3 regions of the Streptomyces sp. NPDC003023 genome follow, and region 2 is predicted to be linked to each of the others. Evidence: riboswitches for the same ligand, from Rfam matches in the RefSeq annotation. Region 2 holds a riboswitch; each other region holds the start of a gene.
What was found. A riboswitch is a leader RNA that binds a small molecule or an ion and turns the genes downstream of it on or off. The one in region 2 is predicted to bind thiamine pyrophosphate.
Positions count from the first base shown of each region.

Region 1: it holds a riboswitch for thiamine pyrophosphate, as region 2 does, so the genes downstream of both, ACFYV1_RS29030 (thiamine ABC transporter substrate binding subunit) here and thiO (glycine oxidase ThiO) in region 2, are expected to answer to the same signal.
Region 3: it holds a riboswitch for thiamine pyrophosphate, as region 2 does, so the genes downstream of both, thiC (phosphomethylpyrimidine synthase ThiC) here and thiO (glycine oxidase ThiO) in region 2, are expected to answer to the same signal.

Region 1 is NZ_JBIAPL010000011.1:85,394-92,892, reverse strand. It holds gene ACFYV1_RS29035 (ABC transporter permease) at 1-1,470, opposite strand, end outside; gene ACFYV1_RS29030 (thiamine ABC transporter substrate binding subunit) at 1,527-2,654, opposite strand; TPP riboswitch at 2,650-2,771, opposite strand; gene rlmN (23S rRNA (adenine(2503)-C(2))-methyltransferase RlmN) at 2,834-3,940, opposite strand; gene ACFYV1_RS29020 (phosphatidate cytidylyltransferase) at 4,130-5,278, opposite strand; gene frr (ribosome recycling factor) at 5,278-5,835, opposite strand; gene pyrH (UMP kinase) at 5,964-6,728, opposite strand; gene tsf (translation elongation factor Ts) at 6,887-7,499, opposite strand, start outside.
Region 2 is NZ_JBIAPL010000002.1:434,446-441,944, reverse strand. It holds gene ACFYV1_RS10265 (hypothetical protein) at 1-489, opposite strand, end outside; gene metF (methylenetetrahydrofolate reductase [NAD(P)H]) at 541-1,458, opposite strand; gene thiE (thiamine phosphate synthase) at 1,578-2,228, opposite strand; gene ACFYV1_RS10250 (Rv2175c family DNA-binding protein) at 2,314-2,679, opposite strand; gene ACFYV1_RS10245 (NAD(P)/FAD-dependent oxidoreductase) at 2,723-3,889, opposite strand; TPP riboswitch at 4,159-4,271, shown strand; gene thiO (glycine oxidase ThiO) at 4,269-5,438, shown strand; gene thiS (sulfur carrier protein ThiS) at 5,435-5,635, shown strand; gene ACFYV1_RS10230 (thiazole synthase) at 5,642-6,436, shown strand; gene pknB (Stk1 family PASTA domain-containing Ser/Thr kinase) at 6,998-7,499, shown strand, end outside.
Region 3 is NZ_JBIAPL010000004.1:137,104-144,602, forward strand. It holds gene ACFYV1_RS15715 (metallophosphoesterase) at 152-1,246, shown strand; gene ACFYV1_RS15720 (hypothetical protein) at 1,402-2,220, shown strand; gene thiC (phosphomethylpyrimidine synthase ThiC) at 2,282-4,081, opposite strand; TPP riboswitch at 4,074-4,207, opposite strand; gene ACFYV1_RS15730 (YibE/F family protein) at 4,279-5,610, shown strand; gene ACFYV1_RS15735 (SsgA family sporulation/cell division regulator) at 5,716-6,150, opposite strand; gene ACFYV1_RS15740 (IclR family transcriptional regulator) at 6,295-7,065, opposite strand; gene ACFYV1_RS15745 (DUF5326 family protein) at 7,332-7,499, opposite strand, start outside.

The DNA.
Region 1 (7,499 bases), on a different contig from region 2:
GGGCAGTGTCGGGTTGTCCGGCCGGGCGATGAAGACCGTCGCGCCGAACTCGCCGAGGGAGACGGCGAACGCGAACCCGGCCGCCACCAGCATCGCCCTGCGCACCAGCGGCAGGTCCACCTCGCGCCAGGCCCGCAGCGGCGACGCGCCCAGCACGGCGGCCGCCTCGCGCAGTCGTTCGTCCACCGCGCGCAGCACGGGCAGCATCGTGCGTACGACGAAGGGCACGCCGACCAGCGCCTGGGCGAGCGGAACCAGGATCCACGACGCACGCAGGTCCAGCGGGGGTTCGTCGAGGGTGATCAGGAAGCCGAAGCCGACGGTCACGGCGGAGACGCCCAGCGGCAGCATCAGCAGCGCGTCGAAACCCCGGACCAGCCTGCCGGCCTTCCTGGTGAGCGCCGCCGCGGCGAGCCCGCCGACGGCGACCGAGATGGCGGTGGCGGCCAGGGCGTACCGCAGGGAGTTCCACACGGCGTCGATCGGCGGTACGAGGAACGCCCCGCCGGACGGGTCCACGGTGCCCAGTTCGCGGTAGTAGTCGAGTCCGTAGCCGGCCGGAGTGTCGAAGGAGCGCTCGACCAGCACCGCGAGGGGTGCCAGGAGGAGTACGAGGACGGTGGCCAGGACGCCGCCGAGCAGCGTCCACTGGGCCGTTCCCCGGGGTCGTCGCGCCGTTCGCGCCGGGTCGACGAGCCGCAGCGCGCTCTCCCGCCGCCGTACCGTCCGGGCGTGCACCGTCAGCACCGCGCCGACCGCCGTGAACTGCACCAGGGTGAGGACGGCCGCTGTCGGCAGGTCCAGGAACTGCGCGGTCTGCCGGTAGATCTCCACCTCGAGGGTGGAGAAGGCGGGGCCGCCGAGGATCTGCACGACGCCGAAGGAGGTGAAGGTGAAGAGGAAGACCATCAGGGCCGCCGCGGCCACCGAGGGTGCCAGCGCGGGCAGTGTCACACGGCGCCAGGCGGCCAGGCGCCCCGCCCCGAGGACCCGGGCGGCCTCCTCCTGACGGGGGTCGAGCTGCGACCACAGGCCGCCGACGGTCCGTACGACGACTGCGTAGTTGAAGAAGACGTGCGCGAGGAGGATGGCCCACACCGTGGTGTCCAGCCGGATCCCCCACAGTTCGTCGAAGAGTCCGCCGCGCCCCAGCAGGGCCAGGAACGCCGTACCGACGACGACCGTCGGGAGTACGAACGGCACGGTGACGACAGCGCGCAGCAGCCGCTTGCCCGGGAAGTCGAGGCGGGCGAAGACGTAAGCGCCCGGCAGGGCGATCAGCAGTGTCAGCACGGTGGAGGCGAGCGCCTGCCAGGTGGTGAACCACAGCACATCCACGATGTCCGGCCGGCCGAGGACTTCACCGAACCTGCCGAACTGCCAGGCTCCGTCGGCGCGGAGGCCGCGGCCCACGATGGCGGCTACGGGGTAGGCGAAGAAGACGGCGAAGAACGCGACAGGGACGGCCATCAGGCCGAGCCGGGCCGCGTTCCCACGCGCATACCGCGGAGGCCGCGGGGGCTTCGCTACTTCACGACGAGCGAGGACCACGACCGGACCCACTGCTCACGGTTCTTCGCGATGGAGTCCGCGGCAACGGTCTCGGGCTTCTCGACGACCGCCCCGTGCTCGGTGAACAGCTCCGGCAGCTTCGCGCCCTCGACGACCGGGTTGACGAACATGTTCAGCGGCATGTCCTCCTGGAACTTCTTGCTGATCAGGAAGTCCAGCAGCGCCTTGCCGCCCGCCTCGTTCTTCGCTCCCTCGAGCAGGCCGGCGAACTCGATCTGACGGAAGCACGTGCCGGTCGCGACGCCGGTCGGCGCCTCGGTGGGCTTGGGGTGTCCACTGCTCGAAGAGCTTGGGGAAGGGTCGGCGTAGAGGACCTCGACCGGCGGGCTGGAGGCGTACGAGACGACCAGCGGACGGTCGGCCCCGGCCTTCCTGCCACCGGCGGAGCCCGAGAACTCCTCGTTGTACGCCTGCTCCCAGCCGTCGACGACCTTGACGCCGTTGTCCTTGAGCTTCTTCCAGTAGCCCTGCCAGCCGGACTCGCCGTACTCGCCGATGGTGCCGAGCAGGAAGCCCAGACCGGGCGAGGAGGTGGCGGCGTTCTCGACGACCAGCATGTTCTTGTACTCGGGCTTCGCGAGATCGGCGAACGTCCGCGGCGGCGCGAGCTTCTTGTCGGCGAAGAACTTCTTGTCGTAGTTGACGCAGATGTCGCCGGTGTCCACGGGCGTCACGCGGTGCTTGTCCGCGTCGAGCTGCACCTGGTCCGCGACCTGGTCGAGGCCCTTGGCCTCGTAGGGGGTGAAGATGCCGTTCTCGAGCGCGCGGGACAGCAGGGTGTTGTCGACGCCGAAGAAGACGTCGCCCTGGGGGGAGCCCTTGGTCAGGATCTCCTTGTTGAGCGCGGTGCCCGCGTCTCCGCTCTTGAGCACCTTGACCGTGTAGCCGGTCTGCCGGGTGAACTCCTTCAGCACCGCCTCGGACGCCGCGAACGACTCGTGGCTGACGAGGGTGACGGTCTTCGACTCGGTTTTGCCGCCGGAGCCGGAGTCCTTGGACTCCCCGCCACAGGCGGCGAGCGTGGTGATGCCGAGGGCACCGACGAGTGCCGCGGTGACGGCACGCCGAAGCTGGCTGTTCATGATGATGCTGACTCCCTACGCCGGTATGACCCGGATCAGGTCCGAGGGTCTGCGGCCCGTGGCCTCGAAGGCCGTGCCGCACTCTCAGCGCTGTGGTGCGCTCCCCTGTCGGAATGTTTCGTTGTTCATTTGTGCGAACGCACAGCGCACAGTATCAGCCATGGCCGAAGCCCCGGCGGTCAGCGTTCCTGCGCCGCCAGCTGCCCGCATGCCCCGTCGATCTCCTGACCGCGGGTGTCCCGGACGGTGACCGGCACACCGTGCGCGGCGATGGCCTCGACGAACGCCTTCTCGTCCTCGGGGCGCGAGGCCGTCCACTTCGACCCGGGCGTCGGGTTGAGCGGAATCAGGTTCACGTGAACCCGCTTGCCCTTCAGCAGACGGCCGAGGAGGTCGCCGCGCCACGCCTGGTCGTTGATGTCGCGGATCAGCGCGTACTCGATGGAGATCCGGCGGCCCGACTTCTCCGCGTACTCCCAGGCCGCGTCGAGGACCTCGCGGACCTTCCAACGGGTGTTGACCGGGACCAGGGTGTCGCGCAGCTCGTCGTCCGGGGCGTGCAGCGACACCGCGAGGCGGCACTTGAAGCCCTCGTCCGCGAAGCGGAGCATCGCCGGCACCAGGCCGACGGTGGAGACGGTGATGCCGCGCTGCGAGAGTCCGAGTCCGTCCGGCTCCGGGTCGGTCAGGCGGCGGACGGCCCCCACGACGCGCTTGTAGTTGGCGAGCGGCTCGCCCATGCCCATGAAGACGATGTTGGACAGGCGGGCGGGGCCCCCGGGGACCTCGCCGTCGCGCAGTGCCCGCATGCCGTCGACAATCTGGTGCACGATCTCGGCCGTCGAGAGGTTCCGGTCGAGGCCGGCCTGGCCGGTGGCGCAGAAGGGGCAGTTCATCCCGCAGCCGGCCTGCGAGGAGATGCACATGGTGACCCGGTCCGGGTAGCGCATGAGCACCGACTCGACGAGGGTCCCGTCGTGCAGACGCCACAGCGTCTTGCGGGTGGTGTCGTTGTCGCAGGAGATGTGCCGGACGACGGACATCAGGTCGGGCAGCAGCTCACCGGCGAGCTTCTCGCGCGACCCGGCGGGGATGTCGGTCCACTGCGCCGGGTCGTGCGCGTACCGCGCGAAGTAGTGCTGGGACAGCTGCTTGGCGCGGAACGGCTTCTCGCCGATGGCGGCGACAGCTTCCTTGCGCTCGGCGGGCGTGAGGTCGGCGAGGTGCCGCGGCGGCTTCTTGGCTCCGCGGGGCGCGACGAAAGTGAGTTCTCCGGGCTTAGGCATGACTCGACCAGTGTCGCAGATCCATCGGCGTGACCCGGGCGCCCGGCCCTGTGCGGTGGTCGTCATGTGTCGTATCGGGGCCCGCGGTCGCACGGGACAGCGGAGGGCCCGTCGTCGCACGGGAAACAGCGGAGGGCCCGCCGTCCCAGGACGGCGGGCCCTCACGGAGCTCACGGAGAACCCCTCGGATCACCCCGACCCGACGAAGAGCACCAGCAGCAGCCACACCACCGGCGCCGTCGGCAGCAGCGAGTCCAGCCGGTCCATGATGCCGCCGTGCCCGGGGAGCAGCGTGCCCATGTCCTTGATGCCGAGATCCCGCTTGATCATCGACTCGCCCAGGTCGCCGAGCGTGGCGCTGACAGCGACCGCGAGGCCGATCAGCAGTCCCTGCCACCAGGTGCCGCCGTCGATGAGGAACTGCATGCACAGGGCGCCCGCGGCCATCGCGAACGCCACCGCGCCGAGCAGCCCTTCACGCGTCTTGCCGGGGCTGATGCGCGGCGCCAGCTTGTGCCTGCCGAAGCGCCAGCCCACCGCATAGGCACCGGTGTCGCTGACCACGGTGAGCAGCAGGAAGGTGATCACGCGCTCCGGACCGTCGTCCGCCGTCAGCATCAGCGCCACGAACGTGGCCAGGAAGGGGACGTAGAACGCCGCGAAGACGCCCGCCGTGACGTCCTTCAGATAGCCCTCCGGCGGTTCGGTCATCCGCCAGACCAGGATGGCGAGGGCGGTGAGGGCCATCGCGACCCAGGCGCCCTCCGCCCCGCGCACGTAGCCGGCCACGACCATCGCCGCGCCGCCCACCGCGAGGGGAACGAGAGGCGCCTTGATCTGCTTGCGCTCCTCGAGCCGGGACGTCAGCTCCCACAGGCCGACGACGACGGCGACGGCGATCACGCCGACGAAGACGGCCTTGACGAAGAAGAGAGAGACGACGATGACCGCACCGAGGCCGACACCGACCCCTATCGCCGCCCTCAGATCCCGGCCGGCCCGCTTCTTCTGCGGCGGCTCGGGCCGGGCCGGACGCTGGGGGTCGGGCTCGCCCTGTGGCGGCGGGGTGGACATGGGCTCCTGCGGCATCTCGTCACGGAAGAGGGGGCCGCCGAGCCGGGCGGCCCCCCGGTCCCGGTCGTCGCGGCCCTTGCCGCCGCTGCGGTCCTCGGCGTCTCTACCTGCGTCGGGAAAGTCCGGCACGATGGGCATGGGGCGAGTCTGCTGCGCGTCGCGCCCATCGTATGCGGGACCCGCCGGGAGGGGCCCCTGGTCGGGCGGCGGCCATGCTCCGGCATATCCGGCGCCGTGCGAGGCCCCCCAGGAAGAGTCGTTCATCAGACCTCGAGCAGCTCGGCTTCCTTGTGCTTGAGCAGCTCGTCCACCTGTGCGACGTACTTCGCGGTGGTGTCGTCGAGCTCCTTCTCCGCACGGCGGCCCTCGTCCTCGCCGACCTCGCCGTCCTTGATCAGCTTGTCGATGGTCTCCTTGGCCTTGCGGCGCACGGAGCGGATCGAGATCTTGGCGTCCTCGGCCTTGGTCTTGGCGACCTTGATGTACTCCTTGCGGCGGTCCTGCGTGAGCTCGGGGAACACCACACGAATGATGTTGCCGTCGTTGCTCGGGTTGACGCCGAGGTCGGAGTCACGGATCGCCTGCTCGATGTTGCGCAGCGCGGTCTTGTCGAAGGGCGTCACCACGGCCATCCGCGGCTCGGGAACCGAGAACGAGGCCAGCTGGTTGATCGGGGTCAGAGCACCGTAGTAGTCCGCCACGATCTTGTTGAACATCGCCGGGTGCGCACGTCCGGTGCGGATCGCGGCGAAGTCATCCTTGGCGACCAGGACGGCCTTCTCCATCTTCTCCTCGGCCTCGAGGAGGGTCTCTTCGATCACCACTTGCTCCTGCGTGTCTTGAGGTAGGCCCGGCTCGTACCACTGGGCCGGCGGAACCTGCGTCGCGTAATGCCTGCACGGTGTCCGACCGGCAGGACTTTGTCCATCCCTCGAGGGGCGGCCCCGGTTCAGCCTCGGGTGTCCCGGTCGCTCACGAGCGTGCCGATCTTCTCACCCTTGACCGCCCGAGCGATATTGCCCTCGGCGAGGAGTTCGAAGACGAGGATCGGAAGGGCGTTGTCACGGCAGAGCGTGATCGCCGTGGCGTCGGCGACCTTGAGGTTGCGTGAGAGCACCTCGCCGTACTCCAGCGCGTCGAACTTCACCGCGTCGGAGTTGGTCTTGGGGTCGGAGTCGTAGACGCCGTCCACGCCGTTCTTGCCCATGAGCAGCGCTTCTGCGTCGATCTCCAGAGCCCGCTGTGCGGCGGTGGTGTCGGTGGAGAAGTACGGCATGCCCATACCGGCGCCGAAGATGACCACTCGGCCCTTCTCCAGGTGACGCACGGCGCGCAGCGGAATGTACGGCTCGGCGACCTGCCCCATGGTGATGGCGGTCTGGACGCGCGAGTCGATGCCTTCCTTCTCCAGGAAGTCCTGGAGGGCGAGGCAGTTCATGACCGTGCCGAGCATGCCCATGTAGTCGGAGCGGGCCCGGTCCATACCGCGCTGCTGGAGCTCGGCCCCGCGGAAGAAGTTGCCTCCGCCGATCACGACCGCGATCTCGGCCCCGTCGCGTACTACCGCGGCGATCTCGCGGGCGATGGCGTGTACGACGTCGGGGTCGACGCCCAGGCCTCCGCCACCGGCGAACGCCTCGCCGGACAGCTTCAGCATGAAGCGCCCGTACTTTTTGCCGTGGTTGTCGTCGCTGTGTGCGGCGCCCTGATTCATGGAGATCTCCTCGTGCACATACGAAGAAGGCCATTGCCTGTGGGTCCTTGCGGTTTCCCGTACGGCAATGGCCTCCTCGTCAGATCTGCGATCGTTCGGCGCGCTGGCCGACGACTGCTTCAGACCCTACCGGGGTCCGGTGTCCGTGGCGTACGGACTCAGATGCCGACCTTGATGCGCGAGAAGCGCTTCAGGGTGACACCGGCCTCGTCCAGAATCTGCTGAACGGTCTTCTTGTTGTCCAGCGCGTACGGCTGGCCGAGGAGCGTGGCCTCCTTGAAGAAGCCGTTGACGCGACCCTCGACGATCTTCGGGAGCGCGGCCTCGGGCTTGCCCTCGGCGCGGGTGGTCTCCTCGGCGACGCGGCGCTCGGACTCGACGACCTCGGCCGGGACGTCCTCGCGGGAGAGGTACTTCGGGGCGAAGGCGGCGATGTGCTGCGCGACGCCCTTGGCGAGGTCCGCGTCGGCCTTGTCCAGCTCGACCAGGACACCGATCTGCGGGGGCAGGTCGGGCATGGTGCGGTGCATGTACGTGGCCACGAAGGCGCCGGTGAACTGCGCGAAGCGGTCCAGGACGATCTTCTCGCCGAGGTTGGCGTTGGCCTCGTCGACGTACGCCTGGACGGTCTTGCCGGCCTCGATCTCGGAGGCGAGCAGCGCGTCGAGGTCGGCCGGGGAGGTCTTGGCGACGTGCTCGGCGAGCGAGTTGGCGACGGCCTGGAACTTGTCGCCCTTGGCGACGAAGTCCGTCTCGCACTTCAGCTCGACG
Region 2 (7,499 bases):
CGTGTCCTGCGCTCCGGTCTGCGCCTCGTCATGCCGGGCGGCGTACGCCTCCTCCGTGTAGACGCCGTACTGGCCCGTCTCGTCCGGCATCGGCTGCGGCTCGTAGACGGGGTCCGTGCGGTCCGCCGCCGCGCCCTGCTCGTCGGTGTCGTAGGAGAGGTCGGTGACCTCGAGCGTGGGCTCCCGTGTCGCTTCCCGTTCGGCACCGGACTTCCGCCGCCTGCTCACGCCGGGCCTGCCGCCCAGGGCCCAGCCGGTGGAGAAACCGCGCCGGAAGGAGAGCGTCACATAGGTCTGGCCCACCGCGAACGCCATGGTGCCGAGCGCGATGACCACCACGGAGGCCAGCAGCACGCCTATGACGACGCCCAGGAACCCGCAGAACGCGAGCACCCGCCAGCGGAGCCGGGCCTTGTACTGCAGCAGCACCTCACCGAGCAGCCACAGCGCGACGATGCCGAACGCGATGTAGAGGACCGTCCAGCCCATGTCCGCCCCTCTCATACGGCCGCAGCCCCGGAGCGGGGCGTCTGCGGCCGGTCACGACTGCTCGTGCAGTCCGAGATTCTCGTAGATTTCGAGCGTCGCGGTGGAGTTGTTGAGCGTGATGAAGTGCAGCCCCGGGACACCCTCGGCGAGCAGCCTCGCGCAGAACTCCGTCGCGAACTCGATGCCAATGGAGCGTACAGCGGCCGGATCGTCCTTGACGGCGAGGATCCGCATCTTCAGTTCGTCCGGGAAGTGCGCGTTGCTGAGCGTGGCGAAGCGTTCGATCTGCTTGACGCTGGTGACGGGCATGATCTCGGGGATGATCGGGGTTTCGCAACCCGCTGCACCGACCCGATCGCGAAGCCGGAGATAGTCCTCGGGCCGGAAGAACATCTGCGTGATCGCGTAGTCGGCGCCCGCGCGGCACTTGGCCACGAAGTGCCGGACGTCCTCATCCCAGTCCGACGAGCGCGGATGCATCTCGGGGAAGGCCGCCACTCCCACGCAGAAGTCGCCGGAATCCTTGATGAGCCGGACCAGGTCGGCCGCGTACCGCACGCCTTCCGGGTGCTTGACCCATTCACCCATCGGGTCGCCGGGCGGGTCGCCGCGCACGGCGAGGATGTTACGGATGCCCGCGTCCGCGTACTGGCCGATCATGTTGCGCAGTTCGGCGACCGAGTGGTCGACCGCGGTGAGGTGCGCGACCGGCGTGAGGGTGGTGTCTGCGGCGATCTCCTGGGTGGCCTTGACCGTGCCGGCGCGGGTGGAGCCGCCGGCGCCGTAGGTCACGGAGACGAAGTTGGGGGCGACCGCCTCGACCCTGCGCAGCGCGTTCCACAGATTCCGCTCGCCCTTTTCCGTCTTGGGCGCCCAGAACTCGAACGAGTACGACGTTTTGCCCGTCGCAAGCAGGTCACGCACCGTGCGTGCGTGATCCGTTCTGGTGGAAGCAGTACCGAGGGCCATACGGGCAGGTTAGCCAAACTGCGGGGGTCCCCCAACCCGAACCGATAAATATTTCCGCTTTGTCGGTCTCCTGTCCACCCCTTGGACATAAATGGACGATCATCGGCGGCGCGTGACCGTCAGCCGACCCGCGCCCTGACCCGCTTCGCCAGGTCGGCGGCCGCGGCGGCCGGGTCGTCGGCTTCGGTGATCGCGCGAACGACGACGACCCTGCGGGCCCCGGCGTCCAGCACCTCGTCCAGATTGCCCGCGTCGATCCCGCCGATGGCGAACCACGGACGGTCGCTCCCGAGCCCGGCGGTGTACCGCACCAGGTCGAGGCCGGGGGCGTGCCGCCCCGGCTTGGTGGGGGTGGGCCAGCAGGGGCCCGTGCAGAAGTAGTCGACGCCCCGCTCGACGGCTGCTGCCGCCGCCTCGGACTCGGCGTGCGTCGAGCGGCCGATCAGCACACGGTCCCCGAGAATCGCGCGTGCGGCGGGCACCGGCAGGTCGCCCTGACCCAGGTGCAGCACGTCGGCGCCGATGGCGTGCGCCACGTCCGCGCGGTCGTTCACCGCGAGGAGCCTGCCGTGGCGGCGGCAGGCGTCGGCGAACACCTGGAGGTGCTCCAGCTCTTCGCCGGCCTCCATGCCCTTGTCGCGCAGCTGCACGATGTCCACCCCGGACGCCAGCACGGCGTCGAGGAACTCCGGAAGGTCACCCTGGCGCTTGCGGGCGTCCGTGCACAGATAGAGCCGGGCGTCGGACAGCGGCGCGCTAGCCGTGATCATGAGGCGATCCCCCCGTAGGGCGGCCGGATGCGCGGGCCGGGCGGCCCGGCCGTACATCCGGCCGCGGTGATGGTTTTCCGGTACGTCAGACGGCGAGCGCCTGGGCCCGGCGCTTCACCTCCGTACCGCGATTCTCGCTGAGCGCCTGGGCGGGCGTGCCCGGCAGGGTCGGGTCGGGGGTGAAGAGCCACTCGAGCATCTCTTCGTCGGAGAAGCCGTCGTCCCTCAGGAGCGTCAGGGTGCCGGACAGGCCCTTGACCACCTTGTTGCCGTCGATGAAGGCGGCGGGCACCTGGAGCGCCCGGTTCTCACCGCGCCGCACGGCGATCAGCTGGCCGTCCTTGACCAGCTGCCGCACGCGCGTCACCTCGACATCGAGCATTTCCGCGATGTCCGGCAGGTGGAGCCAGGCGGGGACGAGGGCATCGGTCTTTGCGTCAATCTCGGTCACGGGACAAGCCTGCCATCCAAGACCGACAGCCGGTAGCCGGGACCTACCGCGCCGCCGCCTTCAGAGGGACGGAGGAGTCGGCGGCCCGCTCCGTGTCGAGCGCCGCCCCGGACTGGATCAGCCTGCGGCCCTGGGCCAGGTCACGGGGCCTGCCGACGGCCAGCAGGGCCACCAGGGCGCCGTCCCGCAGCCACAGCACCGACCAGGTCTCGTCCGCCGGGTCGCCCCGCCACAGCAGGGTGTCGAAGACGCCGTGATGACCCGCGTACTGGACGAAACGCCCGAACTGCTCCGACCAGAAGTACGGCACCGGGTCGTACGCCTCGAGCTCCCGGCCCCCGACGATGTTCGCGGCGACGGTGCGCGGTCCCTGGAGCGCGTTGTCCCAGTGGTGGACGAGCAACCGCTCGCCGTAGCGGCCCGAGGGGTAGGAGGCGCAGTCGCCGACGGCGTACACGTCCGGGGCGGAGGCACGCAGATACCGGTCCGCGACGACGGAGCCGTCAGGGCCGAGCTCCACTCCGGAGCCCGCGAGCAGGCCCGTCGCGGGCCGGGCGCCGATTCCGACGACGACGGCGCCGGCCGGGATCCTGCGGCCCCCGTCGAGCACGACGTACCCCGCCTCGACGGCGGCGACCCGGACGCCGGTGAGCAGCTCGGCGCCGTACTGCCCGTACCAGGCGGCCATCGGGGCGGCCACCTCGGCGGGCATGGTCCCGGCCAGCGGGCGGTCGGCGGCCTCGAGAACGGTGACGGCGCAGCCCGCCTCGCGGGCGGCGGTCGCGAACTCCGCACCGATCCACCCCGCGCCGACCACGACGATGTCGTGCTGCTCCGCGAGGAGCGGACGCAGTCGCGCGGCGTCGTCCAGCGTCCGCAGCAGATGGACACCGGGAACGTGGCGGGTGCCCGGCAGACTGACCGGCGCGGCGCCGGTGGCCAGGACCAGTACGTCGTACGGGACGGGGCCCGCGGCGGTGTCGACCTCGTGGGCGCCGGTCCGCACCCGTGTCACTTCCGCGCCGAGGCGCAGCTCGATACCGAGGGCCTCGAAGTCGATGTCGAAGGCGGAGTCCTCCGCCTTGCCGAGCAGGATCGCCTTGGACAGCGGGGGCCTGTCGTACGGCTGGTGCGGCTCCGCACCGATCACCGTGACCCGGCCGGTGAATTCCTGTTCGCGGAGGGCGACCGCGGTCTGCACGCCGGCCATGCCCGCGCCGACGATCACCACGCGCCGTGACGCTGTCTGCTGTTCGTCCACCCGCACACCTTACGTATCCGCGCGTACCTGACGACAGGTCAGGAAGGCGACTCCTCCACCGCGCTCGTCCCGCCGCCCTCCTGGGACTCCCTCTCCCGCGTCTCCTCCAGCCGCCCCGCCCGTCCGGCAGCTCGACGGCCTCGAAGGCGCAGTACCCGGAGGAGGCCCGGCCGTCCTTCTTCAGCTGCACGTGACCCGGAACGGTTAGGGTGGCACCGTAAGGCACTCGCGGGAGCCCGGACGCACCGGGCTGAGAGGGAGGCTGGACGGCCTCCGACCGTACGAACCTGATCCGGGTCATGCCGGCGAAGGGAGGGGCTGGACGCCCATGTCGTCTCGCACACCACGTACTCCCGATGTCCTTGTCATCGGGGGCGGAGTCATCGGCCTGGTCACGGCCTGGCGGGCCGCGCAGCGCGGGCTGCGGGTCGTCGTCGCCGACCCCGAGCCCGGCGGCGGGGCCGCGCAGGTCGCGGCCGGGATGCTGGCCGCCGTCACCGAACTCCACTACGGCGAGCAGACGCTGCTCGGTCTCAATGTGGAGTCCGCCCGCCGCTACCCGGCCTTCGTGGCCGAACTGGAGGAGGCGAGCGGGCAGCGCGTCGGCTACCGCTCGTGCGGCACCCTCGCCGTCGCGCTCGACGCCGACGACCGCGCGCATCTGCGTGAACTGCACGCCCTGCAGCGCCGGTCGGGGCTCGATTCCGAATGGCTCTCGGGCCGCGAATGCCGACGCCTCGAGCCGATGCTCGCGCCCGGTGTGCGCGGCGGACTGCGGGTGGACGGCGACCACCAGGTCGACCCGCGGCGGCTGGCGGCGGCGCTGGTCGCGGCCTGCGAACGGGCCGGGGTCGACCTCCGCCGCACCTGGGCGGAGCGACTGGTCGTCACCGGTGACCGGGCCGCCGGGGCCGTGCTCGCCGACGGCAGTGAACTCTCCGCGGCACAGGTGGTGCTGGCCGGCGGCAGCATGAGCGGACGGCTCGAGGGCGTCCCGGCGGATGTGCTCCCGCCGGTCCGGCCGGTGAAGGGCCAGGTCCTGCGGCTGACCGTGCCCCGGCCCTACGCGCCGTTCCTCTCCCGCACGGTGCGCGCCGTGGTGCGCGGCAGCCATGTCTACCTCGTGCCGCGCGAGAACGGTGAACTGGTCGTCGGCGCGACCAGCGAGGAACTCGGCTGGGACACCACCGTCACCGCCGGCGGCGTGTACGAGCTGCTGCGCGACGCGCACGAGCTCGTACCGGGCATCACCGAACTGCCCCTGGTCGAGACCCGGGCCGGGCTGCGGCCCGGCTCCCCCGACAACGCGCCGCTGCTCGGCTTCACCGAACTGCCGGGGCTCCTGCTGGCCACCGGGCACTACCGCAACGGGGTGCTGCTCACCCCCCTCACCGGCGACGTGCTGGCGGCCGCGCTGGTGAGCGGTGAACTGCCGGAGGTGGCACGGCCCTTCACCCCACGCCGCTTCTCCTCGATCCTCGAGGAGCAGCCCGCATGAACATCTCCGTCAACGGCGAGGCACGCGACCTCGCCGCGGGAACCACGCTCGACACCGTCGTCGCGGCACTCACCGCGGCGCCGTCGGGCGTGGCCGCCGCCGTCAACGAGGCCGTCGTCCCGCGCAGCCAGTGGGCCGGCACCCGGCTCGGCGACGGCGACCGCGTCGAGATTCTCACCGCAGTGCAGGGAGGCTGAGCCGGCATGGCAGACGACCGTTTCACCATCGGCGGGACGACGTTCGACTCCCGGCTGATCATGGGTACGGGCGGGGCGCCCAGCCTCGACGTGCTCGAACGCTCCCTGGTCGCGAGCGGCACGGAACTCACCACCGTCGCGATGCGGCGCCTCGACCCGACAGTCCAGGGGTCCGTGCTCTCCGTGCTCGACCGGCTCGGCATCCGGGTGCTGCCGAACACCGCGGGCTGCTTCACGGCCGGCGAGGCGGTGCTCACCGCGCGCCTGGCGAGGGAGGCGCTCGGCACCGACTGGATCAAGCTCGAGGTCGTCGCCGACGAGCGGACCCTGCTGCCGGACGGTGTGGAACTGCTGGACGCGGCGGAGACCCTCGTCGACGACGGTTTCACCGTGCTGCCGTACACGAACGACGACCCGGTGCTCGCACGGAGGCTGGAGGACGTGGGCTGCGCCGCGATCATGCCGCTCGGCTCGCCGATCGGGTCCGGGCTCGGGATCCGCAACCCCCACAACTTCCAGCTGATCGTCGAGCAGGCGGGCGTCCCCGTGATCCTCGACGCGGGCGCCGGCACGGCGTCGGACGCGGCCCTGGCGATGGAGCTGGGGTGCGCGGCGGTGATGCTGGCGTCCGCGGTGACGCGGGCGCAGGAGCCGGTGCTGATGGCGGAGGCCATGCGGTACGCGGTGGGGGCGGGGCGGCTGGCGTTCCGGGCGGGCCGGATTCCGCGACGGCACTTCGCGGAGGCGTCGTCGCCCCACGAGGGGCGGGCGGCCCTCGACCCGGAGCGGCCGGCGTTCTGACGGTGCGGGTGGGCCGGCGGCCATGGGGGCACCCCCGTCCCACAACCGGGCTCCGCCCGGACCCGCCCCGCGCGGTGTTTCAGGGCCGCTGCCCTGGATATGCGCGCCTCAATCGCCGAGCCCGGACCCGTTCACCGCGCTCCGCGCGGTGTTTCGGGGGCGCTGCCCCCGTACCCCCGCGCCTCAAACGCCGGCGGGGCTGAAGATGCCCCGCAGCGGCGAATCCAGCCCGGCTCGGGGGCACCACCCGCGGCCTCCAGGCCGTAGGGGGAGTTCGAGGCCACCGCGCGGAGCGCGGTACGCCGTCCGCCAGAGCGGTACAACGGCCCGCCCGCAGGGCGGCAACAGGACCCGGGGCCTGCCCCGCTTCGGAAAGGGACGCGCCGGTGCGGGGAAACGACCCCGCCCACAAAGCGACAGAGGGCCCGGGCGCGGGGTGGGGAAACGGCCCGCCGCAGGCGCCACCCGCACTGCCGCCCCGCGTCACAGCTCGGCTGCAGTCCACCCCCCCGCCCCGCACGGCCCGTCTGAGCCCGCCGCCCCGCCTCGTAGAATCGCGGGGTGGACACGACCCTCCAGGACCCCCTCGTCGGGCAGGTGCTCGACGGCCGCTACCGAGTCGATGAGCGCATCGCCGTCGGCGGCATGGCCACGGTCTACCGGGCCGTCGACACCCGCCTCGACCGCGTACTCGCTCTCAAGGTGATGCACCCGGACCTCGCGACCGACGCGACGTTCGTGGAGCGCTTCATCCGCGAGGCCAAGTCCGTCGCCCGGCTGGCCCACCCCAATGTGGTGGGGGTGTTCGACCAGGGCGCACAGGGCGCGTACGTGTATCTGGCGATGGAGTACGTGGAGGGCTGCACCCTGCGCGACGTGCTCCGGGAGCGCGGTGCGCTTCAGCCGCGGGCCGCGCTCGACATCCTGGAGCCCGTGCTCGCCGCGCTCGGCGCCGCGCACCGGGCCGGGTTCGTGCATCGCGACATGAAGCCGGAGAACGTGCTGATCGGGGACGACGGCCGGGTCAAGGTCGCCGACTTCGGTCTCGTGAGGGCCGTCGGTT
Region 3 (7,499 bases), on a different contig from region 2:
AATTGGGGCGAAACCCCCGGCCAACCAGGGGTCCGCGAGGATTCACCACCCCTGGTGCGTCACACACCGCCTGGCTCATTCCTATGATGGGCGAACGACACCGCGGACCACCCCGACCAGGCTGGGCCGAGAGGTGAACGGCGGCGCGACGGTGGTGGAGGGGTCGATGACTCAGGGGGCCGGTCAAGGACCCGTGGTCCGGACGGCGACGTTGCGCGATTTCCGCGTACCGCCGTACGCGCAGGTTCCCGTGCAGTCACACGCGGCGGAACCGATCCATTCGGGCCATCCGGGGAACGCCTTCCCGGAGGGCGAGCCGCCGGAGGGTTACACACCCACCGCGCGCGACCTTCCGGTGATCAGCCGCGGCGGGCCCGGCGACACCGTCCAGATCCACGTCGAACCCGACGACACACCCGCTGCCGACGGCCGCGGCCCCCTGTACGTCGTGGGCGACGTCCACGGTTACCTCGACGAACTCGTCGCGGCGCTGGCCGCGCAGGGCCTCATCGACGCCGAGGGACGCTGGGCCGCCGGCAACGCCAGGCTGTGGTTCCTCGGGGACTTCACCGACCGCGGCCCCGACGGCATCGGCGTGATCGACCTCGTCATGCGGCTCTCGGCCGAGGCGGCCGCCGCCGGCGGCTACTGCAAGGCCCTGATGGGCAACCACGAACTGCTGCTGCTCGGCGCCAAACGCTTCGGTGACACACCGGTCAACTCCGGCGCGGGAACCGCGACCTTCCAGGCCGCCTGGCTCCTCAACGGCGGCCAGAAGGCCGACATGGACCGGCTGCAGGAAGTCCACCTGCAGTGGATGGCGAGGCTCGACGCGGTGGTCGAGGAGGACAGCCACCTGCTGCTGCACTCCGACACGACCGCCTATCTCGAGTACGGATCCACCATCGCGGACGTCAACGACACCGTGCACGCGATCCTCACCCGCAACGACGCCGACGAGTGCTGGGACCTGTTCCGCAAGTTCACCAAGCGCTTCGCCTTCCGCGACGACGGCCCGCAGGCCGTGCGCGAACTGCTCTCGGCCTACGGCGGCCGGCGCATCGTGCACGGTCACAGCCCCATTCCCTACCTGCTGGGCGAGGTCGGCACAGAGGACGGCGAGGACGGCGAGCGCCCCGAGGTCGAAGGTCCGCACGTCTACGCGGACGGGCTCGCCATCGCCATGGACGGCGGCGTGACCATGGCCGGAAAGCTCCTTGTCCAGCAACTCCCCCTGAAGGACTGAGCCGACTCGCGACACGCGATTTACGGAAACCCCCTGTCGAGCTGTGCCGTAACCGCTCTACCATCGGCCTATCCGTAGCAGACTCTCCTCCGTTTCCGCCCAACTGCCCGGCACACAACGGCTGTCCGGCCCTACGGAGCATCGGGGGATGCACCATGAACAGCGCTCCGCACCTGCTGAACGAGGACCGTGCCGAGTACGGGCGGGTCCTGGACGAGGCACTGCGCAACGCCCATGAACGCCCTGACCTCACCGCCGTCGGGCTGCGTCTCAACGCCGAGCAGCTGCGCACCATGGCACTGAACGCGACGGCCCTGATAGCCGCCTCGGCCGCCGCCGAGTACGAGCACTACGTGAAGGTGCGCCAGGAGCTGCGCACACCCACGACGGCCGCCTCGGTGCGCGACTCCGTACTGGCGCCCGCGACCGGCGAGGACTCGGACGGCGCCGGCCTGGGCGCGGTCGTCGCCGTGCTCGCTCCCGTCCTGGCGGGGACGGCGGCGGCGATCTTCCTCCTCGTCGGCTACATCCTCAAGATGCTGAGTCCCACCCCGGCCTTCGCCGACACACTTCTGACGGCCGGCTGGTTCTTCGGCGCGCTCACGGCGGCCGCCATCCTGGTCGCCGCGGTGGGGCTGCTGCTGACGGCCCTGCGCAACGGCGCCACACAGGTCGCGGACGGCGCGGCCGCCGGAGAACTGCCGGAAGAGGTGTCACGGGCGAAGGAGGCGTGGCGTCACGCCTTGCTGGAGCGCGGCATCCTGCCCTTCCTGAGAGCAGCGCTCGCCGACCCCGGCACAGACCCGTCGCCCACGGGACCGCCCCGGCCGGTGAGCCGTATCCCGAAGATCGGGTACAGCGGGCCGGACTTCTCCAGCCCTGCTGACGGCTCGACCGCGGGGCAGCGGCCGACGTTCACCAGCCCGGACTTCTCCAGCCCCGACTTCGGCGGGCCCGAGCACCGGCCGGAGTGACCGGCACCGGCTGGTCGCGGTGCCGCCCCACAGGGGGCGGCACCGGCGACCACGCGTCATGTCATTCCGCGATCGGCAGGTAGACCCGGTTGCCCGAGGCGGCGAACTCCCTGGACTTCTCCGCCATGCCCGCCTCGGCCTCTTCCAGAGATCCACCGTCGCCCTCGCCCAGGTCACCGCCGTGCTTGCGCCGGATGTCCTGGGAGATCTTCATCGAGCAGAACTTGGGACCGCACATCGAGCAGAAGTGCGCGGTCTTCGCCGGCTCGGCGGGCAGCGTCTCGTCGTGGAACGCCCTTGCCGTGTCGGGGTCGAGGGCCAGATTGAACTGGTCCTCCCACCGGAACTCGAAGCGCGCGTCGGACAGCGCGTCGTCCCACTCCTGGGCTCCCGGGTGTCCCTTGGCGAGGTCCGCCGCATGGGCCGCGATCTTGTACGTGATGACGCCGGTCTTCACGTCGTCACGGTCCGGCAGGCCCAGGTGCTCCTTGGGCGTCACGTAGCAGAGCATGGCCGTGCCCCACCAGGCGATCATGGCCGCTCCGATGCCGGAGGTGATGTGGTCGTACGCGGGGGCCACATCGGTGGTGAGCGGGCCGAGCGTGTAGAACGGGGCCTCCTCGCAGATCTCCTGCTGGAGGTCGATGTTCTCCTTGATCTTGTGCATCGGGACGTGACCGGGGCCCTCGATCATCGTCTGCACATTGAACCGCTTGGCGATCGAGTTGAGCTCACCCAGCGTCTTCAACTCGGCGAACTGCGCCTCGTCGTTGGCGTCCGCGATCGAACCGGGCCGCAGACCGTCGCCGAGCGAGTAGGTCACGTCGTAGGCGGCGAGGATCTCGCAGAGCTCCTCGAAGTTCTCGTAGAGGAACGACTCCTTGTGGTGCGCCAGGCACCACGCCGCCATGATCGAGCCGCCGCGCGAGACGATGCCGGTCTTGCGGCGCGCCGTCAGCGGCACGTAGCGCAGCAGCACCCCCGCGTGGACCGTCATGTAGTCCACACCCTGCTCGGCCTGCTCGATGACCGTGTCCTTGTAGACGTCCCAGGTCAGTTCCTCGGCCTTGCCGTCGACCTTCTCCAGCGCCTGGTACAGCGGCACGGTGCCGATCGGTACGGGGGAGTTGCGCAGCACCCACTCGCGGGTGGTGTGGATGTTGCGACCGGTGGACAGGTCCATGACCGTGTCGGCGCCCCAACGCGTCGCCCACGTCATCTTCTCGACCTCCTCCTCGATCGAGGAGGTGACCGCGGAGTTGCCGATGTTGGCGTTGACCTTCACCAGGAACCGCTTGCCGATGATCATCGGTTCGATCTCGGGGTGGTTCACGTTCGCCGGCAGCACGGCCCGGCCTGCCGCGATCTCCTCGCGCACCACCTCGGGGGAGACGTTCTCGCGGATGGCGACGTACTCCATCTCGGGGGTGACCTCACCCCGGCGGGCGTACGCCAGCTGGGTCACGGCCCGGCCTTCGCGGCCGCGGCGCGGCTGGCGCGGGCGGCCCGGGAAGACCGCGTCGAGGTTCCGCAGCCCACCGCGGGGGGACGTGTGCTTGATCCCGTCGTCCTCGGGACGGACGGGCCGCCCCGTGTACTCCTCGGTGTCGCCGCGGCCGATGATCCAGTTCTCCCTGAGCGCCGGCAGACCGCGGCGTACATCGGTCTCGAGGTTCGGGTCGGTGTAAGGGCCGGACGTGTCGTACAGCGTCACGTCCTTGCCGTTCGTGAGGTGCACCTTGCGCACCGGCACGCGGAGGTCGGGGCGCGAGCCCTCGACGTATCCCTTGTGCCAGCCGATGGACTTCCCGGCCTCGTCGCTCTGGTTCGAGGCAGGCGTGCGTGCGTCCGATACGGTCATGAGACCTACTCCCTACGCCGGCATTACCCGGTAACAGGTTCGGCGGTCGGCGCAGCTCGTCCCGTACGGATGTACGAAGGTCAGCGCCCTCTCAGCCCGGTGCTCCGAGCTCCCGCGTGTGCAAAGGTGCCACCACGCTAGCGTCATGTCTGGCGCGCTGAACAGAGGGCCCCTCGCGTTCTTGCGATGATCGGTCCGTGACCTCATCGCCGCAGCCCCCAGAACCGCACGGCCAGGCCCACAGTCATGCGCACAGCCATGGGCCCGCCGCGCCAGTCTCCCAGCACCTCCGCAAGGTCATCGCCGCCGTGCTCATCCCGTTCGCGACGGCCGTCCTCGTCGGGCTCGCCGTGCTGTGGCCGGGCGGAGCGCCCGGCCACGAGCGCACCGGGGTCGGCTTCGACCGGCAGACCGAGCAGGGCAAGGTGGTCGCTCTCGTGAAGGTCGACTGCCAGGACGTCAACGCGGCACAGGTCCCGCCGACCGGGGACACCTCCACACCCGAGGGACGCGAGGCCGTCAACTCGCAGCAGGGCCGGTGCGGCAGGGCGACCGTCGAGGTGACCACGGGCAAGGACAAGGGCCGCGAATTCGTCGAGATCGTCCAGCCCGACGCACCAAGGCAGTTGAAGGAGGGCCAGGGCGTGGTCGTGGCCTACGCGCCCGACGCCCCGCGCGATCTCCAGTACTCGGTGACCGATGTGGACCGGGGCTTCCCGATGGCACTGCTGGCGGGCATCTTCGCCCTCGTCGTGGTGCTGGTGGGACGGATGCGCGGTGTGATGGCCCTGATCTCGCTGGCGATCTCGTTCGCCGTACTGACACTGTTCATCCTGCCCGCGATCCTGCAGGGGTCGAACCCCCTGGTGGTCGCGGTGGTCGGGGCGAGCGCCATCATGCTGATCGCGCTCTACATGTGCCACGGAGTGACCGCGCGGACCTCCGTCGCCGTACTGGGGACCTTGATCTCCCTGCTGCTGATCGGGCTGCTCGGCTCACTCTTCATCGGCTGGGCGAGCCTGAGCGGCAACACCGACGACAACACCGGTCTGATCCACGGTCTCTACCCGGAGATCGACATGAGCGGACTGCTGCTCGCGGGAGTGATCATCGGTTCGCTCGGCGTCCTCGACGACGTGACGGTCACCCAGACCTCCGCCGTGTGGGAACTGCACCAGGCCGACCCGGACATGGGCCCGCGCGCCCTCTACCGCTCCGCCATCCGCATCGGCCGCGACCACATCGCGTCGGTCGTCAACACGCTCGTGCTCGCCTACGCGGGCGCGGCGTTGCCGCTTCTGCTGCTCTTCTCCATCGCCCAGTCCAGTGTGGGCACCGTGGCCAACAGCGAACTGGTGGCGGAGGAGATCGTACGGACGCTGGTGGGATCGATCGGCCTGGTCGCCTCGGTGCCGGTCACGACCGCGCTCGCCGCCCTGGTGGTCTCCGCCGACCGCTCGGGGACGCCGGCACCGTCCGGCGCCGCACCCGCCCGCACCGGTGGCAGGGGACGCCGGCGCAAGCGGTGAGGCGAGCGGGGCCGCGGAAGCGGGGCCGGTGAACCGGGGCCGGGGATGCGGGGCCGGGGATGCGGGGCCGGGGATGCGGGGCCGGGGATGCGGGGCCGGGGAACGTCAGCCCGCGTTCTCCTCGGCGAGGATACGTCCGAGCGCCTCCTCCAGACTCATCTCGAAGTCACCGAGAGTGAGCTCCTGGCCCATGGGCAGCAGCTTGTCCGTACGGTCGAGGAAGGCGACCAGCGGCGGTGCTCCTACCCGGAACAGCGCCGAATCGCCGCCGACCCGGAGCCGGATGCTGACGTCCGACAGGCTCTCGGGTCCGATGGGGGCGATGTGCACATCACCCTCCCCGCTGGGCCCGTTGATCCCGTCGAGCAGCAGCTCGCGCCCGAACGCCCAGGTCACGGGCGCATCGCCTGGCAGGTGGAAGGTCATCCGCACCGCGTACGGATCTCCTGTCTCATAACCCAGTTCCACCGGGATCCGGAAGGAGAGTTCCTCGGAGACGAGGAAGCTCATCAGAACCTCGGCCTGGACCGACTCGCGCATCACATACCCCGCAGCAGATGAAGCATTGGTTGAACCCGTCTGAACCCGTACTGGCAAAGCAGAAGAAAACGGCCAGGAACGATCCCCCTAGACCCTCTTGCGTAATCGTGGTCCAAGGTCTAGCAGATCACAAGGAGTGATATTTCAGATACTGATAGAGAAGGCAAGTGACCCCAACAGCCCACCGATTGCCGCACTCAACTGCTCGACGGCCGGGAGCAGTCGGGCTTCCTGATGCAGGGGCAGAGAAATCGCCATAGTTGCGATACCGGAACCGACAGTGATCGGAATAGCAGCGCAGACCGTGCCGATTGCATATTCCTGACGTTCGACAACAGGTTCCGTACGGCCATGACCGGCGAGTTTCTCGAGCAGACCGCGCCGGTCCCGCACCGTGTACGGCGTCACGGCCTGCACGGGATGACGGTCGAGATGATCGTGGCGTGACGATTCGTCGAGCTGGCCCAGCAGACACTGACCGATCGCGTGCGCGTGCCCGGTCTCACGGAAGTCAGCCCACTCGGTGACGGCCGGCGCGTAGGGCGTGTCGGAGACCGCGACGATCTCGATCTCACCCTCGCGGTAGACGGCGAAGTAGACAGGCACCCCGATCGCGTCACGCCAGTGCGCGAGGGACTCCTCGAGGGTGCTGCGGCGGTTCGGCGGCGCACCGCCGGACACCAGCCGCTCGACCGCGCTCCCGAGCGCGTACACGCCGTTCCTGCGCCTCAGATAGTTCTCGTGGGTCAGAGTGCGCAGCAGATGGTAGGCGGTCGGCAACGGGATCCCCGCCTCCCGTGCGAGCAGCTTCGCGGGAGCTCCGTCCGGATGTGCGCCGGCGGCGTCCAGCAATCTCAACGCCCGCTGCACCGAGCCGATCAGAGTAGGAGCAGCGGCTTTCGTCGCCCCGGCCACAGGTCACCCCCAGGCGTGGTGACGGGCAGCACGCCCGCCCGCGGGGGCCGCCCCCGCGCGACCGCCGCAGCCCCGGGCCCTGAACGGCCTTTCGGCCCCCGGACGGGCGAAACCGCTGGTGAGAGCGATCTTGCTCCGGGACAATCCCGAGGGGCGGCAGCGAAGAACCACTCTAATGGCAGCATCCGGCACGGCATGCGGTCAGTTCGGCGGTTTCCCCCGGCCGGGCTAATGGCCGCCCGGCGGCGCCCCGGAAACCCCCGGGCCTAAGGGCGTGAGCCGGAAGCCGCCATGAACTTCCGGACGACGAAGACCAGTCCGCCTACGAGAGCCACGAAGATCAGCAGCTTGAAGAGCAGGTTGATCACGAACCCGACGACGCTCGCGATGACCCCTCCGAAAACGGCGAGCACGATCACGGGAACCGCGACCCA